3 regions of the Streptomyces sp. NPDC002680 genome follow, and region 2 is predicted to be linked to each of the others. Evidence: riboswitches for the same ligand, from Rfam matches in the RefSeq annotation. Region 2 holds a riboswitch; each other region holds the start of a gene.

Region 1 (5,890 bases), on a different contig from region 2:
ATAGCCGGTCTTGGTGACGTTGTACCCGTCGACGACCAGATGGGCCTGCGGCAGCGCGAGAAGCTGGTCGAGAATGGCGGGGTCATTTTCGGACAGGGCCCGCGCGGCGATGTCTTTCGGGGTCATTCGTCCCGGTTCGACCGCGTCCACGGTCTCGGCCGGCCGCACCGACACCGGCGGCAGCGCCAGTTCCCGCCGCAGCCCCTGGGCCGCGTCGAGTACGGTGTCGAGCAGCAGCCGTACGCGCATGTCCTCGACGCTCCGCCCCTCCCGGGCGGCGCGTCTGCTGGCCTCAAGGGCCGCCTCGACCTCCACGAGCCGCCCCTTGAGCCGCCGGGCCTCGCTCTCGGCCGCGGAGACCTGGGCGTGCTCCTCGGTCCGTACGGCGTCGATCTCGGCGTGCACCTTGCGCAAGGCGGCCTCGCCACGCTTGACGTCACTGAGGGCGGCGCGCAGCTTGCGGTGAAGCGATTCGGCTTCCTTCTTGGCCGACTCCAGCTCCGTGCGCAGCCGCTCGGTCTCGGTACGGGTGAGGTCGCGGGCGGCGCCCAGTTCCTCGCGCAGCCGCTCCAGCTCGGCCCGGCTCTCCTCGTCGGCGCGCTCGGCGTCGGCCCGCTGCGCCTCCTCACCGGCCGCGGCGACGAGCTTCACCCAGCCCGTGGGCCGCAGCACATAGGCCGCGGCGGCCACGTCCAGTGGATCGGCGGCCGGCGGCGGCGACCCCGCGTCGAGAGCGCCCGCCAGCTCGGCCTGCGCCTCCCGCAGCTTCTCCCCGATGCGCTGCCGGAACAACGTGTCGGTCTCCAAGGCGGCAGCCATGGCATTGCCGGCGAACTTGGCCCGCCGATTGGGTGCGAACCGCGCGTACTGCCGCAACTGGGCGGGCAGTTCGGCCACGGTCAGCCCGCCGAAACCATCGGACACGATCTGTACGACGCGCCTGCGCACGCCGTCGGGCAGCGGGCGGTCGAGCACCTCGGCGGCGCCGTCGCCCGGCCCCCCGCCTGTGGTCTCCACCATCCGTCACCCCAGCCCATTCCTGTGCGGGGCCCGCTCCCTGTCAGGAGCCGGCGCCCGGCCTGTCCACGAGTTCCACCTGATCCACGGCGTTGCACCAGCGGCAGCGCACCGACTCGATGGTCTCACTGACCACCTCGCGCTCCTCCACGTTCGGCGCCCCGGCGAGGTCCAGGTGCACGTACTCCACCACCTTGGAGGAGCGGGTCACGTCGAAACGCGTGAGGTTGCCGCACAGGGCACAGCGCCACCGGGTCGTCTCGGTCGGCAGAGGAACCGTCATCGTGGATATGTTCGCTTTCCTTCTAGTGTCCGTGCTGCGCCAGATTCCCTGGAGCGTGTGGCTCGTAACCCTAAGGCCTGGTGGGTACCCACCGCCCGTCCGTCCACAGCGGCGAGGCGGTCTGCACTGTTCGGTCCCGTTACGTCATGCTCTGTAGCCATGATCGGCAAGTTCGAAAAGTGGCGTACGGCGGCCCCCGGACCGGTCCACAGGTCGATCCACAGGTCGATTCGCGTCCAGTCGGCGCCGGTGACGTACGGCCTGATCGCCGTGTGCTGCCTTCTGTTCGTCATCGGCCCCGCCTCGGGCCTCAACCCCGGCTACGGCACCGGGGACGCCCTGCTCGCCGCCCAGCGCGCCTACTTCCGCCGCTGGGGCGTGGTCCCCGCCGACCTCTTCGCGGGCGCCCCGCGCGCCACGCTCACCCCGGCGACGGCGCTCTTCGTGCACGGCAGCTGGGTCCACCTGCTGGGCAACATGCTCTTCCTCTACGTCTTCGGCGCGATGACCGAGGAACGCCTCGGCCACCTGGAGTTCGCCCTCTTCTACCTGGGCTGCGGCTACCTCGCCCTGCTCGGCTACGCCGCCGCCAACGCCGGCTCGCAGCAGACGCTGGTGGGGGCGTCCGGTGCGATCTCGGCGATCCTGGGCGCGTTCCTGTACCTGTTCCCAGGCGCCCGCGTCACAAGCCTCTTCCCGTTCCTCTTCTTCCTCCCCCTGCGCTTCCCGGCCTGGCTGACCCTCCCCTTCTGGGCGACCCTCCAGTGGGTGGCGGCGGGGAGGGCGTCGTCGGGCCCCGGGGTGGCGTACTTGGCGCACGTCGTGGGCTTCGGCCTGGGCTTCGCGTACGCGTGGGTGCGATACGGCGGTGCGACTAAAGTGAGGGCCCCAGTGAAGGCGCCCGAGGGAGAGAACCAGCCGTGATCACCGCGATCGTGCTCATCAAGACCAGCGTGGACCGGATCCCCGAGATCGCGGAGAGGATCGCCGCGCTGGAAAGCGTGAGCGAGGTCTTCTCCGTCACCGGCACGTACGACTTGATCGCGATGGTCCGAGTCAAGGCCCACGAGGACCTGGCGGAGATCATCCCGGGCAGCATCAGCAAGATCCCGGGCGTGGAGGCGACGGACACCCACGTGGCGTTCCGGACCTACTCCCAGCACGACCTGGAGGCAGCGTTCGCGATCGGGCTCGATTCGTAGGGTTCATCGGCGGGTGCGGGTGCGCTGTGGCTTGTCGCGCAGTTCCCCGCGCCCCTAGGTTCGCTGCAGCCGGCCCGGATTGTCAGACCGCCGGAACGCACCGCCCGTCCTCGGTCCGGTACTGCCACCGAGCCCCGTCCCGCACAAGCTCCTTCACCGCACCCACGAACCGCTCGACATGCTCGTCCGGCGTACCCGCCCCGAAGCTCACGCGAATGGCGTTGAGCGACTTCTCGCCGGGAGCCGCCTCAGGCGCCCCACACTCCCCCTGAGTCTGCGGGTCACTCCCCAGCAGCGTCCGCACCAGCGGATGCGCGCAGAACAGCCCGTCCCGCACCCCGATCCCGTACTCCGCGGACAGCGCCGCCGCGAAGTGCGAGCTGTTCCACCCCTCGACGACGAACGAGATGACCCCGACCCGGGGCGCGTCGTCCCCGAACAGCGAGAGAACCCGGACCTCGGGCACCTCCGCCAGCCCCGCCCGCACGGTGTCGATCAGGTACTGCTCCCGGGCCACCAGCGAATCGAAGCCGGCCTCGGTGAGCGCCTTGCACGCAGCCGCGATCGAGTAGGCCCCGATCACGTTCGGCGACCCCGCCTCGTGCCGCGCCGCGCTGTCGTGCCACTCCACGTCCACTCCCCCGTCCGCACGCCGCGTGACCTTACGACTGGCGCCGCCCCCCGCGAGGTACGGATCGGCCGCCCGCAGCCAGTCGGCACGCCCGGCCAGGACACCGGAGCCGAAGGGCGCGTACAGCTTGTGCCCGGAGAAGGCGACCCAGTCGACGTCCAGGTCCTGGACGGAGACGGGGTGGTGCGGGGCGAGCTGGGCGGCGTCCAGGACGATCCGGGCACCGTGCGCGTGGGCGGCGGCGGCCAGCTCCCGTACGGGCCACAGCTCACCGGTGACGTTGGACGCGCCGGTGACGCAGACGAGGGCCGGGCCGTGAGGGTCGCGGGCGGCGAGGGCCTCCTCCAGCGTGGCCACGGCCTGCTGCGGGGTACGCGGGGCGTTGAGGTAGGTGACCTGGGCGTCCTTCCAGGGCAGCAACGAGGCGTGGTGCTCGGTCTCGAAGACGAAGACCTGGCACCCGGCGGGGAGCGCGGCGGCGAGCAGGTTGAGGGAGTCGGTGGTGGACCGGGTGAAGATCAGCTGGTCGTCGGCCCGGCAGTCCAGGAACTCCGTGACCGTCCGGCGGGCGTTCTCGAAGAGGTCCGTCGACAGCTGGGAGAGATAGCCGGCGCCCCGGTGCACGCTGCCGTAGTAGGGCGCGTACGCCGCCACGTCGTCCCAGACCCGCTGGAGCGCGGGCGCGCTGGCCGCGTAGTCGAGCGCCGCGTAGGTGACCTCGCCACCGGTGACGAGCGGGACGGTGACATCTCGGCCGAGAACGGGCAGAGGCGAACAAACCGTCTGGGCGGCGGCAACGGTGGAGACAGACATGGCGAACTCCCGTGAGAGACAAGAGGAATCACCGCGCGAGCGCATACGGCTCAAGCACGGGAAGGAAGGAAAAAAGGGTGCGCGGAGGCGGGGCTCGGCAGCCCTATCGCATTCGCTTGCTCACGGAAGACTCCCTCGAACGACCAGGACCCCTGGTGTCGAGAGGGGCCCGCGCTTGCCGTAAGCCTTGCTGCTTACGGCCTGGTCTTCATCCCGGGGCACCCCGCCACGGACGGAGGGTTGCCGGACAGTCGGCCGGGGCCTCATGACTGTCACTCATGACCTGGTGCAGAAAATACGTGAAGTGATCGACGCCCCGCAACCCGTGTCCGGATCGCGGGACGCCCATCGGCACGGAATTACTTGTTGGTGGCCGCCACCCAGCGCTCCAGCGTCCGCTTGGCCGCACCCGAGTCGATCGACTCCGCAGCCCTCTCCATACCGGCCCGGAGCTGCTCGGCGAGCGGTCCCCCGGTCGGATCCAACGCCACGAGCGCCGCCGCCGAGTTCAGCAGTACGGCATCACGTACAGGCCCGGTCTCACCGTCGAGGAGACGGCGGGCCACCTCCGCGTTGTGCGCCGGGTCGCCGCCGCGCAGCGCCTCCACCGGCACCAGTTCGAGTCCGGCGTCGCGCGGGTCGAAGGTCTCCTCGGTGACCTTGCCGTCCCGGACGATCCAGACGTGGGAGGTGGCCGTGGTCGTCAGTTCGTCGAGGCCGTCGTCACCGCGGAAGACCAGGGAGGAGTTGCCGCGTTCGGCGAAGACACCGGCGACGATCGGTGCCATCAACGGGTCGGCGACGCCCACCGCCTGGGCCTTCACCTTCGCCGGGTTGGTCAGCGGACCGAGGGCGTTGAACACCGTACGGATGCCCAACTGGCCGCGGGCGGCGCCCGCGTGACGCAGCGCCGGGTGGAACTTGATGGCGAAGCAGAAGGTGATGCCGGCCTCCTCGGCCACCTCGGCGACCCGCTGCGGGGTCAGATCGAGGTTGACGCCGAGCTTGGCCAGGACGTCCGAGGAGCCCGACGCCGACGAGGCCGCCCGGTTGCCGTGCTTGACGACCTTGGCGCCGGTGCCGGCCACGACGAGCGAGGACATCGTGGAGATGTTCACCGTCTTCGCGCCGTCGCCGCCCGTGCCGACGATGTCGACGGTCCGCCCGGACACCTCGATGACGTTCGCGTGCTCGTACATCGCCCGGACCAGGCCGGTGATCTCCTCCACCGTCTCGCCCTTGGCGCGCAGCGCCACCACGAACCCGGCGATCTGCGCGTCGGTCGCCTCGCCCCGCATGATCTGGTCCATCGCCCAGGCCGTGGCGTCGGCGCTCTGGTCCCGGCCGTACAGCAGGGCGTTCAGCACCTCGGGCCAGGAACGGCCCGCCGCGGTGTCGCCTCCTGCGGGGGTCACAGCGCTCATAAGGCCGCTCCAGGGTGTCGTACGAGAGGGGAACTCTCGACAGTCAGAAAGTGTGCTCCCACCCTATCCAGCCAGGGGCACGGCAAAGGGCCCCGTCCGGTGATCGGACGGGGCCCTTCGACTGTGTGGCGAAGCGAGGGGATCAGTGGTGGCCGTGGCCGCTCGTGATCTCCTTGTACTCATCGGCGGTCGGCTTGGCGATCTGGCCGTCCTCGCCGTAGTACGACTTGCTGAGCTTGGCCCGCAGCTTCTCCGGGCCCTTCACCTTGCGCTCGACACCGTTCTCGTCGACCGTCGCGCCGATCGCGGCCGGCTCGTACTGCTCGTGAGCCGTGAGCGTGTGCAGGGCCTCCTGGCTGAGCGGCTCGTGCACCTCGATGAACTCACCGTGCGGCAGGCGCTTGATGATGCCCGACTCGCGGCCGTGCAGCACCTTGTCCTTGTCGCGGCGCTGGAGGCCGAGGCAGATCCGCTTGGTGGCGATGAACGCGAGGACCGGGGCGACGAAGAACGCGATGCG
Region 2 (5,890 bases):
CGGGCCGCGGTTGGACGCGACCAGCACCCGGTAGCCATCGTGCACACCCTGCGTTGAAGCCATACGCCTCAACCTAGCCCGGCCCGGAAACAATCAAACGTACACACGTACGCCTCAGCCGTATACAAGCCCGCTTCAAGCCCCCAGGGGGCCTGTGCCGGCCTACGCGACCTTCCTTCGCGCGTACTCCGCGATGTCCGCCATCGGCGGGCGTTCCTCCGTGTCCACCGAGTACGTACGCGGCTCGAAACCGTCCTCCCCGCGTTCGAACTGGGTGAGGGAGGGGCGGATGAGGTGGCCCCGGGCCAGCCGGAGCTGGGCCGTGCGGTAGATCGCGGCGGACATCCGGCCCAGGGCCTGTCCGTCCTGGTGGCGGTGCTTGCGCACGCCCACGTCGACCTGGGCCAGCGCGTCCAGGCCGACCAGGTGCAGGGCGTCGATCAGCATGCCCAGCTCCACGCCGTACCCGACGGGGAACGGGAGCTGTTCGAGGAGCGAGCGGCGGGCCGCGTACTCACCGCCGAGCGGCTGGACGAAACCGGCCAGCTGCGGCCAGTGCATGTTCAGGAGGGGGCGGGCCATGAGTTCGGTCACGCGACCGCCCTGACCGGCGGCCTGGCCGAGCGGGCGGTCGTACATCGCCTTGACGAGGTCCACGCCGGGGTCGGTGAGCAGCGGGCCCACGATCCCGGAGACGAAGTCCGACGAGAACTCCTTCAGGTCCGCGTCGATGAAGCAGATGATGTCCCCGCTGGTGACCAGGAGCGAGCGCCACAGGACCTCGCCCTTGCCCGGTACCGCCGGGATGCGCGGCAGGATGTCGTCGCGGTGGACGACCCGGGCGCCCGCCGCGGCGGCCACCTCGGAGGTGCGGTCGGTCGAGCCCGAGTCGATGACGACGATCTCGTCGACGAGGGGGACCTTCAGCATCAGGTCCCGGCGGATGACGGCGACGATCTCGCCGACCGTCGCCTCCTCGTTGAGCGCGGGCAGGACGACACTCACCGTGGCGTTCGAGGAACGCTTCGCGGCGATCAGCTTCTTGAGCGGGCGGTCACCAACGGACCAGGAGCGCGTGCTCAGCCAGCGCTCGACGTTCTCCAGCACGTGCGGCTCTCCCTTGCGTTCTCATGGGAAGCGCGTGATTCGCATCTCGCGGTTCGGACGGCTCCCACCACCATCCAAGCCTTCGGTTACAGTCTTGAACAACGCGGATGACCATCGCATGTCCGAGGTCGTCGGTGTTCACAACCTCACAACTTCATACCGCTCATCCAGAGGGGCAGAGGGATACGGCCCGATGAAGCCCCGGCAACCCTCCAGCCGGTCTTGTCGCATGTCATGCGCGAGGCTGCCGGCTCGGGAAGGTGCCAAATCCGTCTCATGGCGAGATGCGCCATGAGGAAGATGAGGAGAAAGGGCCTCCCCTCCATGGCTGCGCAAACTGTAGCGAGCACCAGCACCACGACTTCTGCCTCCGGCGCCCCCGTCGATCTCGGTCCCGCCGCCGCGCTCTCCTGCCGCGAATGCGGCCACCGTGTCCCGCTCGGTCCGGTGTTCGCCTGCGAGGAGTGTTTCGGCCCGCTGGAGATCGCCTACGACTTCGCCGTCCATTCGGTGGCCGACACCGAAGAGCTCCGTAAGCGCATCGAAGCGGGACCCGCGAACATCTGGCGCTACGCGCCGCTGCTGCCCGTCCCCGCGGACGTGGCGACCAAGCCCAACATCAACCCCGGCTGGACCAAGCTCGTCCAGGCCGACAACCTGGCCCGCGAGCTGGGCGTCGACGCCGGCAAGCTGTTCGTGAAGGACGACTCCGGCAACCCGACGCACTCCTTCAAGGACCGGGTCGTCGCCCAGGCCATCGAGGCCGCCCGCGTCTTCGGCTTCACCACCCTCTCCTGCTCCTCCACGGGCAACCTGGCCGGCGCCGTCGGCGCCGCCGCCGCCCGCGCCGGCTTCCGCTCCTGCGTGTTCATCCCGCACGACCTGGAGCAGGGCAAGGTCGTCATGGCCGCGGTGTACGGCGGTGAGCTGGTCGGCATCGAGGGCAACTACGACGACGTGAACCGCTTCTGCTCCGAGCTGATCGGCGACCCGGCCGGCGAGGGCTGGGGCTTCGTCAACGTCAACCTGCGCCCGTACTACGCGGAGGGCAGCAAGACCCTGGCGTACGAGATCTGCGAGCAGCTCGGCTGGCGGCTGCCCGACCAGCTGGTGATCCCGATCGCCTCCGGGTCGCAGCTCACGAAGATCGACAAGGGGCTCCAGGAGCTGATCAAGCTCGGGCTCGTCGAGGACAGGCCGTACAAGATCTTCGGGGCGCAGGCGGAGGGGTGCTCGCCGGTGTCCGTGGCGTACAAGGCGGGGCATGACGTCGTACGGCCGCAGAAGCCCAACACGATCGCGAAGTCGCTTGCGATCGGGAATCCCGCGGACGGGCCGTACGTGCTGGATATCGCGCGGCGGACCGGTGGGGCTGTCGAGGACGTCAATGACGAGCAGGTCGTCGACGCGATTCGGTTGCTTGCGCGGACCGAGGGGATCTTCGCGGAGACCGCCGGTGGGGTGACTGTGGGTGTGGCGAAGAAGCTGATCGAGAATGGGTTGCTGGACCCGACCCTCACGACCGTCGTGCTCAACACCGGGGACGGGCTCAAGACGTTGGACGCTGTGGCCGACACCGGGCTCACCGCGACGATTCGGCCCAGTCTTGAGTCGTTCCGGGAAGCTGGGCTTGCTTCTTAAGAGGTAAGAGGTCGTTGTTCGTCTGCGGGCCTGTGGGGGCTGGTCGCGCAGTTCCCCGCGCCCCTTCAGGGCGCCCCACTGACCGGAGGTTGAAAGTCATGAGCGTTAGCGTCCGCATCCCCACCATCCTGCGCACGTACACCGGAGGCCAGGCCGAGGTGACGGCCGAAGGCGGGACCCTTGCCGAGGTCATCGCCGATCTGGAGGAGAAGCACACGGGGATCGCCGCCCGGGTGCTCGATGATCAGGGCAAGCTGCGGCGGTTCGTCAATGTGTACGTCAATGACGACGACGTCCGGTTCGAGCAGGGGCTGGAGACGGTGACGCCGGACGGTGCGGGTGTGTCGATCATTCCCGCTGTCGCGGGCGGCTGATCAAACCGCTTGATACCCGTCAGTAGTAACCGTCGGTAACTTTGATTACCGAGAGTTCATCGAATTGCCCCCTCCGTGAGAGAAGCGGAGGGGGCAATTCTGTATGGTTGAGCGGGGTACAGTTGGGGAAGCCCCACCACTTCGCTTGCCGCACGAGTGTTAATTCCTGCCGCGCACCCATTGAGAAGTAGCCAAAGTGTGCAGGCCTTTTGCGTTTTTTGCTCCCTTTGTGGGGCCCGACTTGCCCTGAATTCGCGTGAATTCTCCGCATATTCCATGACCTGGTGTGCCCGGATTTCTCGTCCGATTGACCTGTTGCAGAGGGCAGTTGGACAGATACATTCGGCCGCGGTCGACGCGTTCCGGCGCACACCCCCACCGGTTGGGGGGTGAGGTCTGACCCGGATCCGCGAAGTGCGGATCCGTGCAAGGGCCAGTAATAGGGGAGTTAGGCATGGCTCAGGGCACCGTCAAGTGGTTCAACGCGGAGAAGGGGTACGGCTTCATCGCGGTCGACGGTGGTGCGGATGTTTTCGTCCACTACAGCGCGATTCAGATGGACGGCTACCGCACCCTCGAGGAAGGTCAGCGGGTCGATTTCGAGATCTCGCAGGGCCAGAAGGGGCCGCAGGCGGACATGGTCCGTCTGGCGACCAGCTGAAGCACGCGCCGGCGCACCGCAGCGACGTTCTTCTTCCTTCATCGAAGGATTCGAAGGGCTCGTACCCCGTGGGACCTCACGGGGTACGGGCCCTTCGGCGTGCCTGGGCGTCCCCCTGTTCACCTGCGGATCTTCGAGAGCCGCTTGCACTCGACAGGGGCGAGTGCTAATCATTGGCGTTAGCACTCTGAAGGTGAGAGTGATAACGAAGGACCGGGTCGGTGAGGCCCGCAGGCCAGGTGGTGCAAGGAACCATCGGGGCAGGCTGGCCGTCCGTCGCGGGCGCCAACGCGGTCCGGAGCAATCCACCCCAGTCCGGGAGGACCACTTCACATGGCCAAGATCATCGCGTTCGACGAGGAGGCACGGCGCGGTCTCGAGCGCGGGATGAACCAGCTCGCCGACGCCGTCAAGGTCACCCTTGGCCCCAAGGGCCGCAACGTCGTCCTCGAGAAGAAGTGGGGCGCCCCCACGATCACCAACGATGGTGTTTCCATCGCCAAGGAGATCGAGCTTGAGGACCCGTACGAGAAGATCGGCGCCGAGCTGGTCAAGGAAGTCGCGAAGAAGACGGACGACGTAGCCGGCGACGGCACGACGACCGCGACCGTCCTGGCCCAGGCGCTGGTCAAGGAAGGTCTGCGCAACGTGGCCGCGGGTGCGAACCCGATGGCCCTGAAGCGCGGTATCGAGAAGGCCGTCGAGGCCGTCTCCGGTGCGCTGCTCGACCAGGCCAAGGAGGTCGAGACCAAGGAGCAGATCGCTTCGACCGCCTCCATCTCCGCCGCCGACACGCAGATCGGCGAGCTCATCGCCGAGGCGATGGACAAGGTCGGCAAGGAAGGCGTCATCACCGTCGAGGAGTCCCAGACCTTCGGTCTGGAGCTGGAACTCACCGAGGGCATGCGCTTCGACAAGGGCTACATCTCGGCGTACTTCGCGACCGACATGGAGCGCATGGAGGCGTCGCTCGAGGACCCCTACATCCTCATCGCCAACTCCAAGATCTCCTCGGTCAAGGACCTGCTTCCGCTCCTGGAGAAGGTCATGCAGTCGGGCAAGCCGCTGCTGATCATCGCCGAGGACGTGGAGGGCGAGGCCCTCTCGACCCTGGTCGTCAACAAGATCCGCGGGACCTTCAAGTCCGTCGCGGTCAAGGCCCCGGGCTTCGGCGACCGCCGCAAGGCGATGCTGAACGACATCGCGATCCTCACGGGTGGCGAGGTCATCTCCGAGGAGGTCGGTCTCAAGCTGGAGAACACCTCCCTGGACCTCCTGGGCCGGGCGCGCAAGGTCGTCATCACCAAGGACGAGACGACGATCGTCGACGGCGGCGGCTCCGCCGACCAGGTCGCCGGCCGGGTCAACCAGATCCGCGCCGAGATCGAGAACAGCGACTCGGACTACGACCGCGAGAAGCTCCAGGAGCGCCTGGCGAAGCTCGCGGGCGGCGTGGCCGTCATCAAGGCCGGTGCCGCGACCGAGGTCGAGCTCAAGGAGCGCAAGCACCGCATCGAGGACGCCGTTCGCAACGCGAAGGCGGCCGTCGAGGAGGGCATCGTCGCCGGTGGTGGCGTGGCTCTGCTGCAGGCCTCCTCGGTCTTCGAGAAGCTGGAGCTGACGGGTGACGAGGCGACCGGCGCGAACGCCGTGCGGCTCGCCCTGGAGGCCCCGCTCAAGCAGATCGCCGTCAACGGTGGCCTCGAGGGCGGCGTCATCGTCGAGAAGGTGCGCAACCTTCCCGTCGGCCACGGCCTCAACGCCGCGACCGGTGAGTACGTCGACATGATCGCCGAGGGCATCATCGACCCGGCGAAGGTGACGCGCTCCGCGCTGCAGAACGCGGCGTCCATCGCCGCGCTCTTCCTCACCACCGAGGCCGTCATCGCCGACAAGCCGGAGAAGGCCGCGGCCCCGGCCGGCGGCGGCATGCCGGGCGGTGACATGGACTTCTGATCCTTCAGGGGATCGGCAGTTCATCGCGTACGAGTTCGAGGGCGGTACCTCTCTTCAAGAGGGGTGCCGCCCTCGGGCGTTTGCGGGACCATTGACGGGTGCTGTTCGGGGGAACTGGCGGAAGACGCGGCGGTTGGTTTTCGGGGGGATC
Region 3 (5,890 bases), on a different contig from region 2:
CCGCGAGGTCCGCGACGGGGTCGGGGAGACCGGCGGCTCGCAGGAGGGTGAGGGTGGGGTCGTCGGCGGCGCTTGTAACGAGGAGGGTGTGGCGAGCGGGCTGCGGCAACGAGTGCGTCGGGGCGAGGAGTTGGAGGCGGAGTCTTCGGGGTACGGGCAGCGGGCGGCCGAGGGGCCCGGGGTCACGCGGGGCGGCTCGCGCCAACTCCCGTGCGTACGAGGGGTTTCCGGCGGCGGTGTCCTGGATCGCCCGCAGGACGGCCGGTGGCAGATCGGCGCCGACGGCGGTGCGCACGAGGTGGGCCGTCTCGTCGTCGTCGAGCGGCGGTACGGGGAGTTCGAGGGTGTCCGGCGGGCAGCAGCGCAGCCGTTCGGGCTGCTCGCCGTCGGCGACGCGTTCGGCGGCCACCATCCGTATGCCGAGGCCCTGGACACGGCGTACGGCGAAGGCGAGCACGTCGGCGGTCGGCTCGTCGAGCCACTGGAGACCGTCGACGACGAGGAGTACGGGGCCTGCGGCGGCGAGGGCGCGCAGTACTTCGAGGACGGCGACGCGCACCGTGAGACGGCTCCGGTCGTCGGCCGGTTCGCGGTCGAGGAGCAGGGCCGCCCGCAGTGCCGCCCCGGGTTCGGGCCGCAGCGCCTCCAGGCAGCTCTCCGGCACCCGGGCGAACAGGTCGACGAGACCGCCGAACGGGAGCCGGACGTCCTCCGGAGCGGGCGAGCAGTACAGGACTGTTCCGGACGGGGACGCCATGAGGGCGGCCACGAGCGTGGACTTCCCGATGCCCTCGGGGCCGTGCAGGAGCACTCCGTGCCGGACCGTCAGCGCTGCTCGGGCGGCGTCGAGCAGCTCGCGGCGACCGGTCACGGGCGATTCGCCCGGGTACGGCTGGTCGCGGGGCACTGGATCATGTGCCCATGACAACCTTGGCGGTTTCGGCTTGTCAATGAGGTCCGTGTCGCACCTGGGGTGGGTGGGGCACGATCCGGGGCCCTTGAAAGTCTCGAAGGCGAGGGGGCGCCCTCGACGTCGATGTGGTGGATGTCCACCACGCGTCCCGGTACGTGAGACAACCCCGCCTTCTCGGCCTGGATGCCCCATTCCGCCATTGACGTACGACAAGACCGCTCCGTAGCATCGCGTCCGGCATTGAGTGTCAGCGTCAAGCCCTGGCTCGCTGACCGGCAACCCTCCCGCGCGGTGGGGTGCTCCAGGTGAAAGCCCGGCGGGATCACCGATGACTCCCGCAAGCGCGTGGCCCCGTGACCGGGGCCGGAGACGGGGAGGACCGGTATGCGGCACAGCGGTGACCTGCCCGCCTCCTTCGCCGACGCCACGCCGTTCTCCCGGCTCTCGCGCCGACGCCACATCGATCTGAAGCGCTCGACCAGCTGCCTCTGTCGACCCTGACGAGCCCGGCCCGCGCCGGTTGACGTCCGTCACCGGCCGACGCCTCTTCGCGCTTTCCCATGCCACCGCTCCCGGTGTCGCCTCCCCCTGACCACCTGTCTGTACAGCGCTCCCCTGCGGCCGGTGCCGATCCGGCCGGGGCCGCACGCCCATGCGCGGCCGTGCCTCCCATGACACCCCGTGCCTGGTGATACGAGTAGGAGAAACCCTCCGTGACAGCACTCCCGGATTTCAGACTCTCCCGTTGGGCGCCCTTGGCGGCCCTGCTGACCACCAGTGTTCTGCTGACCGCCTGCGGGTCGGGCGGTGACGACTCCGCCGGCGGCAGCGGCAAACCGAGGTCCGGCGGCACCCTGACCTTCGCGGTGAGTTCCGACGCGGGCTGCGTGGACCCGCAGCAGTCCGGCAGCAACGAGAGCATCTACTCGGTACGCCAGACCGTGGACTCCCTGACCGACCAGGACCCCGAGACCGGCAAGATCGTGCCGTGGCTCGCCAAGAGCTGGGACATCAACGCCGACGCGACGCAGTTCACGTTCCATCTGCGGTCGGGCGTCACCTTCAGCGACGGGTCGAAGCTGACCGCGCAGGTCGTCAAGGACAACTTCGACGCGGTGCCGAAGCTCGGCGCGCTGGGGAGCCTCCCCCAGGGTTATCTGAGCAGCGTCGAGAGCACCACCGTGGTGGACCCGCTCACCGTGAAGGTGACCTTCAAGGAGCCCAACGCGCAGTTCCTGCAGGCGACTTCGACCCACTCGCTGGGCATCGAGTCGTCGGCGAGCGTGAAGAAGTCCCCGCAGCAGAAGTGCAGCGAGGGCGCGATCGGGTCCGGGCCGTTCGTGCTGAAGCAGTATGTGCAGAACCAGTCGATCACCCTGGTCAAGCGCACCGGGTACGACTGGGGCTCCGCGCTGTGGTCCAAGAAGGGCGAGGCCTATCTGGACAAGCTGGTGTTCAAGGTCGTGCCCGAGGCGGGGGTGCGGGCCGGCAGTCTCCAGTCCGGGCAGGTGGACGCGATCAGCAGCGTCGGCAAGGCCAACGAGGCGGCGCTGGGCGGCGGTCAGGTCACGCTGCTGCGCCGGGCCAACCCCGGTGTGGTGTTCGGCCTGGGGGTCAACAACTCCCGGCCCGTGTTCAAGGACGCCAAGGTGCGTCAGGCGATCTCGGCCGCCGTCGACCGCAAGCAGATAGCCGACACCGTGTTCCCGACCGGCACCCAGCCGGCGACCAGCGTCCTGGCGCACACGACGCCCGACTACACGGACCTCTCCGCCGACCTCGCCCTCGACACGGCCAAGGCCAAGTCCCTGCTCGACGAGGCCGGTTGGAAGGCGGGCGGCGACGGCATCCGCGCCAAGGACGGCAAGAAGCTGAGCCTGACCATCGCCTGGTTCCCCAACGCCGCCACCAACCAGCCCGCGCTGGAACTGGTCCAGCAGCAGCTGAAGGACGTCGGGATCGACGTGGTGCTCAAGCAGGGCCAGGTCAGCCAGTTCGCCACCACGCTCCAGGGTGGTGACTTCGACCTGGTGTGGAGCAACGTGACCCGCGCCGACCCCGACATCCTGCGCAGCTCCTTCTCCAGCAAGCTGGCCAACTTCTACCGTCTGCCGGCCAGTTCGCTGGACACGACGCTGGCCGGGCAGGCCGCGACCACGGACAGCGCCAAGCGCGAGCAACTCGTCGCCGAGGCACAGAAGTCGATCGTGGAGAACGCGTACAACGTGCCGGTGGTGGAGCTCCAGACCCAGCTGGGCCTGTCCAAGAAGGTGCACGGTCTCGCCTTCGACTCGGGCAGCCGTATCCAGCTGCACGACACCTGGATCGGCTGACTCGTGCGGCGGTATGTGATCAAGCGGCTGGCGCAGGCGGTCGGGGTGCTGTGGGCGGCGTACACGGTGTCGTTCCTGGTGCTGAACTTCCTGCCCGGTGACCCGGTCACCGCGATGGCCGGCGCCGGGATGGACTCGGGGGACGTCGACCCGGCCCGGCTCGCGGCGCTGCGGCACCAGTACGGCTTCGACAAGCCGGTGCTGGCGCAGTACGCCGACTATCTCGGGCGGGCGGTGCGCGGGGACTTCGGCGACACGGTCTCCACGGGCCGCCCGGTGACCTCCACGCTGGCCGACGCACTGCCGCAGACGCTTCAACTGACCGGTGCCGCACTGCTGTTGGCGGTGCTGCTCGGCGGCGGGCTCGCGGTGGCGGCGACGTACACCTCGCAGCGGTGGCTGCGGCAGCTCCTGCTGTCGCTGCCCCCGCTCGGGGTGTCGGTCCCGACGTTCTGGGTGGGGCTGCTGCTCGTCGAGTTGTTCTCGTTCCGGCTGCGGTGGTTCCCGGCGTTCGGCAACGACGGGGTCCAGGGGCTGGTGCTGCCGGCCCTGACGCTGGCGATCCCGACCGGCGCGCTGGTCGCCCAGGTGCTGGCCAAGAGCCTGCTCACGGCGCTGGACCAGGCCTATGTGGAGACCGCGCGGGCCAAGGGCGCGGGCAGGTGGCGGGTGCATCTGCGGCACGCGCTGCGCAACGCGTCGCTGCCCGCGCTGACGGTCGTGGGCCTGCTGGTCGGGCAGCTGGTCGCCGGTTCGGTGGTCGTCGAGACGGTGTTCTCCCGCGACGGCCTGGGCCGGGTGACGGCGGCGGCGGTCACCGCGCAGGACATCCCGCTGGTCCAGGGGGTGGTGGTGTTCGGGGCGCTGATCTTCGTGGCGACGAATCTCCTCGTCGACCTCGTCTATCCGCTCCTCGACCCGCGGATCGTGGTTGCTTCGGACAGGGGGGCGAGCTTCGCATGAGTCAGAGTCTTGCCGACGACGTCAACGACGTCGACGACCGGGCCGGCGCTTCCGGGTCCGCCCCCGGTCTCGCCCGCCCGGCCGGGACGGGATCCCCGACGGACCCGGGCCACCGCCGCCGTACCGACGTACGGCAGGCGCTGCGGTTCCTGGTGCGCCGCCCCGGTCTGCTGCTGTCGGCCGTCGTGGTCGTACTGGTGGTGCTGGCCTCGTTCTGGCCCGACCTGTTCGCCTCGCAGGACCCGTTGAAGGGGGTGCCGTCCGAGAACTTCCGTGGCCCGAGCGGCAGTCACTGGTTCGGTACGGACGAACTGGGCCGCGATGTGTTCTCCCGCGTGGTGCACGGCGCCCAGCTCTCCCTCAAGGCCACGATCATCGCGGTCCTGGTCGCGTTCGTGGTCGGCGGTCTGCTGGGTGTGGTCGCCGGGTTCGTGGGCCGCTGGGTGGACGACGTGCTGATGCGGTTCGTCGACGTCCTCCTCTCCATCCCCGCGCTGTTCCTGTCGCTGGCCCTCGTCACCGCACTCGGGTACGGCACGGTGAAGGTGGCGATCGCGGTGGGTGTCGCGAGCGTCGCCTCGTTCGCCCGGGTGGCGCGCGCCGAGGTGCTGCGGGTAAGGCAGGCGGTGTTCGTCGAGGCGTCCCGCGCGAGCGGGGCCCGCTGGTACTCGGTGCTGGGACGCCATGTCCTGCCCAACGCGGCCGGTCCGGTGATCGTCCTGGCCACGCTGGACTTCGGCGCCTCGATCCTGGCCGTCTCGGCGCTCAGCTTCCTCGGCTACGGCGCGCCGCCACCGGCCCCGGAATGGGGAACGTTGATCTCGGACGGCCGCAACTACCTGGCGAACGCCTGGTGGTTGACCGCGCTGCCCGGTCTGGCCATCGCCGCGACCGTGCTGGCCACCAACCGCATCGCCCGGGCGCTGGACGGCGAATGGTCCCGGCGATGACGACACATGACGACGAGAACGGTGAGGACGTGACCGCACCACTGCTGGAGATCCGCGGCCTGTCCGTGTCTTACCGCACCCGCGGCGGCACGGTACCGGCGGTCCGGGGCGTGGACCTCGAGGTCTGGCCCGGAGAAGTGACCGCCGTGGTCGGCGAGTCCGGCTCCGGCAAGAGCACCACGGCGCACGCCGTCACCCGGCTGCTCGCGGCGAACGGCACCGTCGACGCGGGCTCGGTCCGCTTCGGCCGCCACGACCTCGCCACACTGTCGGAGGCGGAGCTGCGCACCGTGCGCGGCGCGCAGATAGGGCTGGTCCCGCAGGATCCGACGGTCTCGCTCAACCCGGTGAAGCGGATCGGTGAGCAGGTCGCCGAGGTGCTGCGCATCCACGGTCTGGCGACCCGTCGTACGGCCGCCGTCGAGGCGGTCGCCGTGCTGGACCGGGCCGGGCTGCCCGACGCGGCCGTCCGCGCCCGGCAGTATCCGCACGAACTGTCCGGCGGTATGCGGCAACGGGTGCTGATCGCCATCGCCATCGCGGCGAAGCCCAGGCTGATCGTCGCCGACGAGCCGACCAGCGCGCTCGATGTGACCGTGCAGCGCGTCATCCTCGACCATCTCCAGCATCTCACCGAGGAGTTGGGCACGGCGATCCTGCTGGTCACCCATGACCTCGGGGTGGCCGCCGACCGTTCCCAGCGGCTGGTGGTCATGGAGCGGGGCAGGGTG

What was found. Region 2 has a riboswitch for S-adenosylmethionine ahead of thrC (threonine synthase). Riboswitches for the same ligand answer to the same signal wherever they lie in the genome.
Region 1: linked by a shared signal. The riboswitch ahead of ACFYXF_RS16200 (aminotransferase class V-fold PLP-dependent enzyme) and the one ahead of thrC (threonine synthase) in region 2 are both predicted to bind S-adenosylmethionine.
Region 3: linked by a shared signal. The riboswitch ahead of ACFYXF_RS18385 (putative leader peptide) and the one ahead of thrC (threonine synthase) in region 2 are both predicted to bind S-adenosylmethionine.

Annotation. Positions count from the first base shown of each region.
Region 1 covers NZ_JBIAQP010000005.1:318,932-324,821, forward strand. The annotation lists gene ACFYXF_RS16180 (NYN domain-containing protein) at 1-1,020, opposite strand, end outside; gene ACFYXF_RS16185 (hypothetical protein) at 1,061-1,300, opposite strand; gene ACFYXF_RS16190 (rhomboid family intramembrane serine protease) at 1,460-2,224, shown strand; gene ACFYXF_RS16195 (Lrp/AsnC family transcriptional regulator) at 2,221-2,502, shown strand; gene ACFYXF_RS16200 (aminotransferase class V-fold PLP-dependent enzyme) at 2,585-3,946, opposite strand; SAM riboswitch class IV at 4,113-4,230, opposite strand; gene trpD (anthranilate phosphoribosyltransferase) at 4,306-5,370, opposite strand; gene ACFYXF_RS16210 (cytochrome bc complex cytochrome b subunit) at 5,513-5,890, opposite strand, start outside.
Region 2 covers NZ_JBIAQP010000008.1:158,076-163,965, forward strand. The annotation lists gene ACFYXF_RS22030 (trehalose-6-phosphate synthase) at 1-63, opposite strand, end outside; gene ACFYXF_RS22035 (glucosyl-3-phosphoglycerate synthase) at 163-1,107, opposite strand; SAM riboswitch class I at 1,268-1,414, shown strand; gene thrC (threonine synthase) at 1,432-2,748, shown strand; gene ACFYXF_RS22045 (MoaD/ThiS family protein) at 2,847-3,122, shown strand; gene ACFYXF_RS22050 (cold-shock protein) at 3,577-3,783, shown strand; gene groL (chaperonin GroEL) at 4,117-5,739, shown strand.
Region 3 covers NZ_JBIAQP010000006.1:299,731-305,620, forward strand. The annotation lists gene ACFYXF_RS18380 (AAA family ATPase) at 1-871, opposite strand, end outside; SAM riboswitch class IV at 1,150-1,263, shown strand; gene ACFYXF_RS18385 (putative leader peptide) at 1,298-1,414, shown strand; gene ACFYXF_RS18390 (ABC transporter substrate-binding protein) at 1,627-3,246, shown strand; gene ACFYXF_RS18395 (ABC transporter permease) at 3,250-4,209, shown strand; gene ACFYXF_RS18400 (ABC transporter permease) at 4,206-5,159, shown strand; gene ACFYXF_RS18405 (dipeptide ABC transporter ATP-binding protein) at 5,156-5,890, shown strand, end outside.